Regions from separate parts of the Janthinobacterium sp. OK676 genome, predicted to be linked through region 1. Evidence: predicted binding sites of a transcription regulator. Region 1 holds the regulator's gene; the other holds the start of a gene.
The links. The regulator FNR, encoded in region 1, switches genes on or off when oxygen is low (the NO sensors DNR and NnrR bind a similar motif). The targets are predictions, from matches to a motif close to TTGATNNNNATCAA.
Positions count from the first base shown of each region.

Region 2: a site for FNR is predicted at 3,467-3,480, ahead of nirK (copper-containing nitrite reductase). Genes of this name have one in related genera too.

Region 1 covers NZ_FNHA01000018.1:63,724-69,039, forward strand. Annotated here, with positions in the region: gene ccoP (cytochrome-c oxidase, cbb3-type subunit III) at 1-462, shown strand, start outside; gene ccoG (cytochrome c oxidase accessory protein CcoG) at 467-1,849, shown strand; gene BLU39_RS26885 (FixH family protein) at 1,996-2,520, shown strand; gene fnr (fumarate/nitrate reduction transcriptional regulator Fnr) at 2,524-3,282, opposite strand; gene BLU39_RS26895 (response regulator) at 3,522-5,316, shown strand, end outside.
Region 2 covers NZ_FNHA01000003.1:118,974-124,289, forward strand. Annotated here, with positions in the region: gene BLU39_RS07415 (nitric-oxide reductase large subunit) at 1-1,213, opposite strand, end outside; gene ytfE (iron-sulfur cluster repair protein YtfE) at 1,228-1,905, opposite strand; gene nirK (copper-containing nitrite reductase) at 1,932-3,398, opposite strand; gene norR (nitric oxide reductase transcriptional regulator NorR) at 3,549-5,108, shown strand; gene BLU39_RS07435 (c-type cytochrome) at 5,249-5,316, opposite strand, start outside.

The sequences.
Region 1 (5,316 bases):
CGCGGCAACAAGGGCTTCCCCAACCTGACGGACAAGGACTGGCTGTATGGCGGCGAACCCGACATCATCAAGACCACCATCCTGCACGGCCGCAATGGCCAGATGCCGCCGATGGGCGCCGCCCTGGGCTCCGAAGCGGATGTCGAGAACGTGGCCCATTATGTGCTGAGCCTGTCCGGTTCCACCTCGGACCCCGTCAAGTCCGTGCTGGGCAAGGCCAAGTTCGGCGCCTGCATGGCCTGTCACGGCGCCGATGCGAAGGGCAACCAGATGCTGGGCGCACCGAACCTGACGGACAAGACCTGGCTGTACGGCGGCAGCGCCGATACCATCATGGAAACCGTACGCAAGGGACGCAACAACACCATGCCGGCCTTCAGCGATTTCCTGGGCGAATCCAAGGTACACGTGCTGTCGGCGTATGTCTGGAGCCTGTCGAATTCCCCGACGCCCGTGAAATGATGTAATGGAACCTCAAGTCATCAAGATGTATGCGGCCCGCGAGCAGATCTACCCTCGCGAGGCCAAAGGACGCTACGCTACCTGGCGATGGGTATGCGTATGGCTTACCCAGCTGGCGTTCTACGGCTTGCCGTGGTTGACCTGGAACGGCAGGCAAGCCCTGCTGTTCGACTTGACCACGCGCAAGTTCTACATTTTCGGCGTCGTGCTGTGGCCCCAGGATTTCATCTATCTGGCGGCCCTGCTGATCATCTGTGCGTATTTGTTGTTCCTCGTCACGGCCATTGCCGGGCGGGTGTGGTGCGGGTTTTCTTGCCCGCAAACGGTATACACGGAAATCTTTCTGTGGGTCGAACGCCGCATCGAGGGCACGCGCAGCGCGCGCATGGCCCTCGACAGGCAGGGCCCGTCCGTGCGCAAGGCCTTCAAGAAGACGGCCAAGCACCTGGTATGGGGCGCCATCGCCCTGTGGACGGGCTTTACCTTTGTCGGCTACTTCACGCCGATCAAGGAACTGGCGCGCGAGGTGACCACCCTCAATTTCGGTCCCTGGGAATGGTTCTGGGTCTTGTTCTACAGCCTGGCAACCTACGGCAACGCGGGCTGGCTGCGCGAACAGGTGTGCAAATACATGTGCCCCTACGCGCGCTTCCAGAGCGCCATGTTCGACCAGGACACCCTGATCATCACCTACGATGCCAAGCGCGGCGAACCACGCGGCGCCATGAGCAAGAAGGCCGGCAACAACGACAAGCTGGGCGACTGCATCGATTGCACCCTGTGCGTGCAGGTGTGTCCGACCGGCATCGATATCCGCAACGGCCTGCAGTATGAATGCATCGGCTGCGCCGCCTGCGTCGATGCCTGCAACAGCGTGATGGACAAGGTCGAGCGGCCGCGTGGCCTGATACGCTACAGCACCGACCATGCGATGGAAAACAACTTCAATTCGAAGCAGATCCGCCAGCGCGCCATGCGCCCGCGCGTGCTGATCTACACGTCCATCCTGGCCCTGATCATCATCGCCGTATGTACCTCGCTGGCCCTGCGCACGCCCCTGAAAATGGACGTGATCCGCGACCGCGGTTCAATGGGACGCGAAGTGGAAGACGGCATGATCGAAAACGTCTACCGCCTGCAGATCATGAACACGTCCGAGCAAAGCCAGCATTTCAAGATCAGCGCTTCCGGCTTGCCGGGCCTGACCTTGCTGACGCGCGAAGAAGTGACCTTGCAGCCGACGGAAACGCTGGGCTGGCCGATCCGCCTGCGCGTGCCGCACGGCGTGGGCGAGAAGGGCTCGAACAAGATTGCGATCGAATTGCAATCGCTGGACGACCCGTCGCTGCACGTGCGCGAAAGCGCGGTCTTCATCGTGCCGCGGTGATGTTGATTCGGGGTCGGACCCTCTGGGTCCGACCCCGGTATTTCGCCGTAGGGGTAGCATTCAACATGCGGTAGGTTTACTGTATTTTCAACCCAGAAGCAAAAGCTGGGGACAGACCCAAAGGGCCTGACCCCAAGGAGAACAAAATGTCCGACAGTCTGAAACTGCAAGCCCCCGTTGCCCCGTGGTACAAGCACCGCTGGCCATGGCTGCTGATGATCGGCCCCGGCCTGTCCGTGGTCGTCGGCAGCTTCATGGGCTATATCGCGTTTACGCAGCCCGACGCGCTGGTGGTGGGCGATTATTACAAGCAGGGCAAGGCGATCAACCAGGATTTGAAGCGCGACACGATCGCCAGCGACCTGGCCATGGATACGAGCCTGTCGTATGACGTGGCGCAGGCGCGCCTGAGCGGCTCCGTGCACAGCTTCGGCAAGGCCTATCAGGCTCCTTTGCTCCTGCACCTGGCGCATGCGACCCTGCCGGAAAAGGATATCAAGCTGCTGGTGCGGCCCGATGCGGCCGGCAATTTCTCGGTCGCCCTGCCGATGCTCGAGCGCAGCCGCTGGCAGGTGCTGGTGGAAAACGACAAGCGCGAGTGGCGCCTGTCCGGCATCTGGACCTGGCCCGTGCAACGCAGCATCGCGCTGCGCGCGGATGAAGAGCTATAAAGCTTATTTACACACGTCCGTGCCTGCCGTAATGGCTTTCAGCTTGGCAGGCTGCAAGATCTCGATCTCGCGGTTCGACACGCGCAGCCAGCCTTCCTTCTTGAATTTCGACAATAAACGGCTGACGCTCTCGATGGTCAGGCCCAGGTAGTTGCCGATTTCCTCGCGCGACATGCGCAGCTGGAAATTGCTGCCCGAATAGCCGCGCGCCTCGTAGCGCGACGCCAGGTTGACGATGAAGGCGGCAAAACGCTGCGTCGCCTGCATATTGCCCAGCAACAGCATGACACTTTGCTCGCGCGTGATTTCCTGGCTCATCATGCGGTGGAAATGACGCAGCAGGGTCGGCATATTGCCCAGCAATTGTTCCAGGCTGGAAAACGGGATTTCACACACTTCGCTGTCTTCCAGCGCCACCGCATTACAGTGGTGGCGGTCGGCGCTGATGGCGTCCATGCCCAGCAGTTCGCCGGCCATCTGGAAACCCGTCACCTGCTCTTCGCCACCGGGATTGATCTGATAGGTCTTGAAGTGTCCCAGGCGGATCGCGTACAGGTTCTGGAACGAGTCGCCGATGCGGAACAGCGAGGCGCCGCGCACGATCTTGCGGCGGCGGCCGATGATCTGGTCCAGCCTGTCCATGTCGCCCACATCGAGGCCCATCGGCAGGCACAATTGATGCATGCTGCAGGTCGAGCATCGCGCACGCAACGCTTCCACGGTTACTGTGGGCAAGGTTGGAGTGAGTAGCGCTTCAGTCATGTCGGTACCTTTTAGAAAATGCAACAACAAGTTTACTGCATACAGGGTTGCCGTGTGCCAATTTCACGGTAATTTCGGCGAATAAACGACGTCCAGCCTTTAATTATATGGCAACATCGTCACAAGCCCATGCGGGGAGGGGCATTTGCGCGGTGCCGCTTGCCAAGTTGATGTATTGATAGGAAAATTCCTAACAGCATTATCTGCCGCCTGTGCCGCCCGGTACTGAAAAGGAAATCATGAAGCCTCTCGGCATCAAAGCAAAAGTCGCGCTGGCCACCAGCCTGACCTCGATCGCCATGATCGCGCTGGTCACCATGATCCAGGTGCGGCACATGCGCGACGACTTCACGCGAGTACTGCTGAGCCAGCAGTCTTCCCTGATCAGCCGCACCGCAGCCGAGCTCGACGACAAACTGGGCATGCTGCTGCAGATCGTCACCCTGACGGCCAGGCAGCAGCCGCCGGAATTGATCGCCCAGCCGGCCCAATTGCGCGAATACTATTCGCGCCGCTCGATGCTGGTGCTGTTCGACGACGTGCTGGTGCTCGATGCGCAGGGCGCTGTCGTGGCCGACATGCCGGAAGTGGCGGGGCGCGCCGGCATCAACGTCGCCGAGCGCGAGTATTTCCAGACCGTCCTGCGCACGCGCCAGCCCATGATCACGGAACCCATGCTGGGCAAGTCGAGCGGCATGCCCATCGTGCAGATGGTGGCGCCCGTGCTGGCCGCCGATGGCCAGGTGGCCGGCGTGGTGATCGGCGTGCTGCGCCTGTACAAGGACAATCTGCTGGGACGTCTGCGCACGGAAAAGATCGGCAAGAGCGGCTATTACTTCATCCTCACGCGCGGCGCCGTGCCGCGCTACGTGCTGTACCCCGATACCAGCCGCTTGTTGCAGCCGCGCCAGCCGAACGCCAACCCGACCACCACCCAGCTATTGAAGGAAGATGGCGAAGGCAGCATGGTCAGCACCAACAGCCGCGGCGTCACGGCCGTCAACAGCTTCAAGCGCCTGAAATCGGTGAACTGGCTGCTGGCCGCCTCGCTGCCCGTCGACGACGCCTTCGAACCGTTCGACGGCGTGCTGTACCGGCTGGTGCTGTGGAGCATCCTCGCCTCGCTGCTGGCCGCTGCCGTTCTGGGCTGGGTCACCGTGCGCCTGCTGTCGCCGCTGGTGCGTTTGCGCGACACCCTGCTGGCCCTGCGCACCAGCGGCAGCCGTTTCACCCCCGTGCCGGTGCGGCAGCGCGACGAGATCGGCGAACTGACGGAAGCGTTCAACGGCCTGATGAGCGAACGCGACCGCCTGCAGCAGGAACTCGAATCGCGCGCGGCCGAGCTGGAGCAGGAGCGCGACCGGGCCGAGGCGGCCAACCGCGCGAAGAGCGATTTCGTGGCCAACATGAGCCATGAAATCCGCACGCCCCTCAATGCCGTGCTGGGCATGGTGTATTTGCTGGGCAATACCAAGCTCGATACGGAACAGCGCAAGTATCTGACCATGGTGCGCGTGGCGGGCCAGTCGCTGCTGGGCATCCTCAACGACGTGCTCGACTATTCGAAGATCGAGGCGCGCCGCATGGAATTGTCGCCCGTCGAATTCGACCTCGACGAAGTCATGAATACCCTGGCCACGACGATGACGATGAATGCGGGCGAAAAGGAGCTGGAACTGGCCATCGCCGTCGAGCCCGACGTGCCGCGGCGCCTCGTGGGCGACGCCCAGCGCCTGCAGCAGATTCTCGTCAACCTGGCCGGCAATGCCATCAAATTTACCGAGAACGGCGAAGTGGTGGTGGCCGTCAGCCTGGCCGAAAGCGAAAACGGCCGCGCCTGGCTGCGCTTCGAAGTGCGCGACACGGGCATCGGCATGACGGAATTGCAGCAACAGCAGCTGTTTGCCGCGTTTTCGCAGGGCGACCAGAGCATCACGCGGCGCTTCGGCGGCACGGGCCTGGGCCTGGCCATCAGCAAGCAGCTGATCCACATGATGGGCGGCGACATCGCCGTCGCCAGCAGCGAAGGCAAGG
Region 2 (5,316 bases), on a different contig from region 1:
AACCCTGGTGGCCGAGCCAGAAATTCCACTCGGGCGGCATCACTTGCGCAATGGCTAGGTAATTGCCGATGAAGGAGCCGACGACGACCGCGACGAGGGCCCAGAACAGCACGTCGACACCGAGGCGCTGCCACTTGGGGTCCTTGCCGCCATTGATCAAGGGCGCGAGGAACAGGCCGGCGGCCAGGAAGCCCGTGGCGATCCAGAACAGCGCGGCCTGGATATGCCAGGTGCGCGTGAGCGCATACGGGAACCAGCGCGACACGTCGATGCCGTAGAACTGCTGCCCTTCCACCGTGTAGTGCGCCGTGAAGCCGCCGATGAAGACCTGGAAGATGAACAGCGCCACCACGAGGAACAGATATTTTCCCAGTCCCCGCTGCGAAGGCGTCAGCGCGAACGTGGTGAGCGGGTCGCGCGGACCGGCCGCCGGCAGCGCTTCATCGTGGTCGCGCAGGAAGGCCCAGCCCCAGACGAGGAAGCCCACGCCGGCCAGCAGCACCACCACGCTGGCGACCGACCAGACGAGGTTTTCGCCGCTGGGCTGGTTGCCGATCAGCGGTTCGTGTGGCCAATTGTTCGTATAGGTCACTTTCTGGCCAGGACGCTCGGTGGCGGCGGCCCATGCCGTCCAGAAGAAGAATTGCGTCATCTGCGCGCGCCGCTCGGCGCTGGGCAGGGTGTTTTCCTTCATGGCGAAATGCTCGCGGCTGGCGTGCAGCGCCGGCGCGTCGGAGAACAGCTGGTCATAATAGTGCGCCGTGTTGGCAATCGCTTGCACGCGGCGCGGCGACAGGCGCAACACTTGCGCATCATCGGTGCGGTTGCCCCGGTATTCGAGCTTGAGCGCTTCGCGCAGCGCCGCCTGCGCGGGGCCGTCGAGCGCCGCGTAGGCCTTGCCATGCTGCTCTTGCGCGGCCAGTTCCAGCCAGGCCGTCAGTTCGCGGTGCAGCCAGTCGGCCGTCCAGTCGGGCGCCTGGTAGGCGCCGTGGCCCCAGATGGAACCGAGCTGCATGCCGCCGACCGATTGCCAGGCCGTCTGGCCGTCGAGGATGCCCTCGCGGTCGAACAGTTGCCGGCCATCCTGCGCCAGCACTTGCGCGGGGATGGGCGGCGCCTGCCGGTACACTTCGGCGCCGTAGTAGCCAAGCAGCGAAAACGTCACGATCAGCACACCGATCAGGGTGAACCAGAGTTTTTTATATTGACCCATGGGTCTTTCCTTTGTCAGTGCACCACGGCCGGCGCAAAGCGCTCGAACAGGATATTGTTTTCGGTATGGATATGCGCCATCAGATCCTCGCGGAAGGTGCGCAAGCCCGTGTACAGCGCGCGCCAGGTGGTGCAGGCGCCGCCAGGTGCGGTGATATCGTTCGTCATTTCCTCCATCGCGCGCAAGGCCACGCCATGGTCGTCGTGCTCCATGCGCATCACGTTGATGGGCGCGCCGGCCCGTGGGCCCTGGCCGCGCACGATCATGGGGAACAGCACGTCTTCTTCCTTGCGCATATGGCTTTCCAGTTCCTGCGCCATGGCCGACAGGTGTTCCGCCAGCCCGTGCGGACAGTCGGCGCGGTCGCCATGCACCTGCTCGACCTTGCGCGCCAGGCGTATCAGTTCGGGCAGCTGCTCGCGGTGCACGGCGTGGTAGCGCGACAGGATGTGTTCCACCAGCTCGGTGGCCGAAGCTTCCTGCCAGTCACGCTCGCCGCTGGCGTCAGTCCGCCCTGCCAGCACTTGCAACTCCTTGACGATGGGCGCCGTGTCCACGCCGGCCGCTTCGGCCGCCGCGCGCAGGGTCTTGTTGCCGCCGCAGCAGAAATCCAGGCGGTGGGCATCGAACAGGCGCGTGGCGCCGGGGATGCGGCGGGCCAGCTGGCCCAGGGATTGATCGATCATGTCCATAATGGTTCCTTGAGGATGAATGGGGTTTATTGATGGGCACCAGCGTGGTAGACGCCGGGCACCGGTTCGCCAGTCACTTCCAGCACGCCCACGGCGCCCTTGCCGGCGCGCGACAGCGCATGGTCGACCAGCAGATAGCTGCCAGGATGCTGTACCTTGAGTTCGACGATGGTCGCGCCGCCCGGTGCCACAAGCGTCGTTTGCACGTCGTGTTTCGGGCTGCTGATCGAGCCTTCGCTGTACACCTTGTCGAAGATCTCGCCGATGATGTGGAACGATGAAATCTTGTTCGGGCCGCCGACGCCGAAATAGATGCGCACCGTCTCGCCGACTTTCGCCTGCAGTTTGTGCGTCTTGCTCAGGGCGCCCACTTCGCCGTTGAAGACGTAGTAGTCGGGCAGCTCATTGGCCATTTTTTCCAGGTTCGCTTCCTGGTGCACGGGTGCGCCGTGCGGACGGCCCGTGTACATCTCGCCCTGCATCACGTAATACTCGCGGTCGACTTTTGACAAGCCGCCTTCCGGTTCGACCAGGATCATGCCGTACATGCCGGCCGCGATATGCTGCGGCACCAGCGGCGTGGCGCAGTGGTACACGAACAGGCCGGGATTGAGCGCCTTGAAGGTGACGGTTTTTTCCTGGCCCGGCGCCACCTGCGTATGCTGCCCGCCGCCATGACCACCCGTCACGGCATGCAAGTCGATCGAGTGGATCATCTTGCTGTCCTTGGCGTTGAACAGGGTCAGTTCCACCGTGTCGCCCACCTTCGCGCGCAGCATGGGGCCGGGCACCTGGCGGTTGAAGGTCCAGTAGGTAAAACTGGTGCCGTCATCGAGCTTGCCCGGCAGTTCCACCGTCTCCATCCGGTATTTCAGGGTTTGCGGCGCACGCGCGCCAATGGCGGACGGCACGGAGGCGGGATTGGCCGCCACGTTGACGGCAGATGGGTCGGGGCCGCGCATCGGCGATGGCGCGGGCGTGTACAGGGCCAGCGCGGCGGCCTGGCTCGATTCGCTGGCCGCCTTCGGCGCCGCCGTCTCGGCCAGCGAGGTACCGCTCACTTCCAGCTTGCCTTCCATGCCGATCTGGCGGTGGCCGGGGATCGAGCAGTAATAAGTGAACGTGCCCGCGCGCGTGACCTTGAAGCGCACGGTGGTGCTGCCGCTGTTGGCGCTGAACTTCGCGGATGCGACGTTCAGTTCCGGGATCAGCAGATCGTGCTCGGCGCCTTCGCCGCTTTTCAGCACCAGTTCGACCGTGTCGCCCACCTTGGCCGCCAGCACGGGGTTGACCTGGCCCTTGGCGTCGATGAACACCATCTTGCCGTCGACGATATTGGTTTGCAGTTCATAGCGCTTGAGCGCGGCGGCGGCCGAGGGTTGGCTGACAGCGGCGGCGGTGGCAGGGAGGCTCACCTGGGCTTGCACGGACAGGGGCATGGCCAGTACGCAGACGGCGGCGGCAATGGCGCGGAGGGAGGGAGTCGTTTTCATCAAGCTTTCCTTGGTCTTGTATGCCGGTTCGGCACCCTTACCCAGGCAATCCGTGTGCCAGGAAAAACTTGTTTTAAATCAACGATTTGAAAAATGCAGGGTCGATATGACCCTCTTTGGGCGTGGTCCGTTGTACCCTGCATGGTAATTATGACCACCACCGCCATCCACCTGCTGCTGCTCACCGACCTGGTCGCCGACCTGCCCGTGGCCGTGCGCCTGCAGCGCCTCGTCGGCAGCCTGCGCGCCCACTTCGGCTGCGAAGCCGTGGCCTTGCTCAAGCTCGACGGCGAGCATTTGCGCCCCGTGGCGATGGCCGGCCTGGCCAGCGACGCGCTGGGACGCCGCTTCGCCGTCGCCGACCATCCACGCCTGGCCGCCATCCTGCAGCGGCGCGGCGTACTGTGCTTCCATCACGACAGTTCCCTGCCCGATCCCTACGATGGCCTGATCGCCGAGCGGGCCGGCGAGCCGCTGCCCGTGCACGACTGCATGGGCATGGCGCTGGACCTGGAAGGCGAACGCTGGGGCGTGATCACGCTCGACGCGCTGCAGGTGGGCACCTTCGACGGGCAGGCGCAGCGCGACCTGGGCGAACTGGCCTGCGCCATCGAGGCGGCCGTGCGCGTGACGCGGCTGGAAACGGAAATCCGCGCCCTGCGCCTGTCGGGCGGCGCCATGCTGGCCGATGCGCAGGCGCCGCGCGAGGAACACGATTTCGTCGGCCAGAGCGGCGCCATCACGCACTTGCTGCACGAATTGCAGGTGGTGGCCGATTCCGAACTGCCCGTGCTGCTGCTGGGAGAAACGGGCGTCGGCAAGGAATTGTGTGCGCACCGCCTGCACCGGCTGTCGCGCCGCGCGGGCAAGCCTTTGATCCACGTCAATTGCGCGGCCTTGCCGGAATCGCTGGCCGAAAGCGAATTGTTCGGCCATGTGCGCGGTGCGTTTTCCGGCGCCGTCAGCGACCGGCCCGGGCGCTTCGAGGCGGCCGAAGGGGGCACCCTGTTTCTCGATGAAGTGGGGGAATTGCCATTGTCGATACAGGCCAAGCTGCTGCGCACCTTGCAAAATGGCGAAATCCAGCGCCTGGGCGCGGACCGGCCGCGCCGCGTCAACGTGCGCGTGATCGCCGCCACCAACCGCAGTCTGCGCGAGCATGTGCGCGACGGCACGTTCCGCGCCGACCTGTATCACCGTTTATCCGTGTATCCCGTGCCGATTCCGCCGCTGCGCGAGCGGGGCAATGACGTGCTGCTGCTGGCCGGCGGTTTCCTGGAACTGAACCGCGCGCGCCTGGGCTTGCGCAGCCTGCGCCTGTCCGCTGCGGCGGAAAACGCCTTGTGCCACTACCGCTGGCCCGGCAACGTGCGCGAACTGGAACATGTGATCAGCCGGGCCGCGCTGAAAGCCGTGATACGCGGCGCGGACCGCAAGGACATCGTGACCCTGGAAACGGACATGCTCGACCTCGATGCGCTGGAAGCGCCGGCCGGCGCGGATACGCAATTGCCGGCGCCAGCCGCCTGTGGCACGCCGGCGGCGCCGCTGCTATCGATGCATCAGATCGTGGAAGCGAGCCAGCGCCAGGCCATCCGGCAAGCGCTGGTGCTGCATCAGGATAACTGGGCCGCCGCGGCGCGGCAGCTGGGGCTCGACGCAAGCAATCTGCACAAGCTGGCGCGCCGCGTCGGACTGAAGAACACCTAACCAAACCTACTGCGCGTCGGTATAGGCAACCTGCGATGCTCACTGTGCTTCAGCACAGTTCCGCGTCTCGGCCGCCTCTCCCTTCCGCTCGCTACGGTTTTGTCAGGTGTCAGAACAACCAATCAATCCGGCGCTACAACTCAGCGGTGAGTCACCAGGCTGGTCGGCAAACTGTGCAGGTAGGCGGCCAGGTCCTTGATGTCCTGGT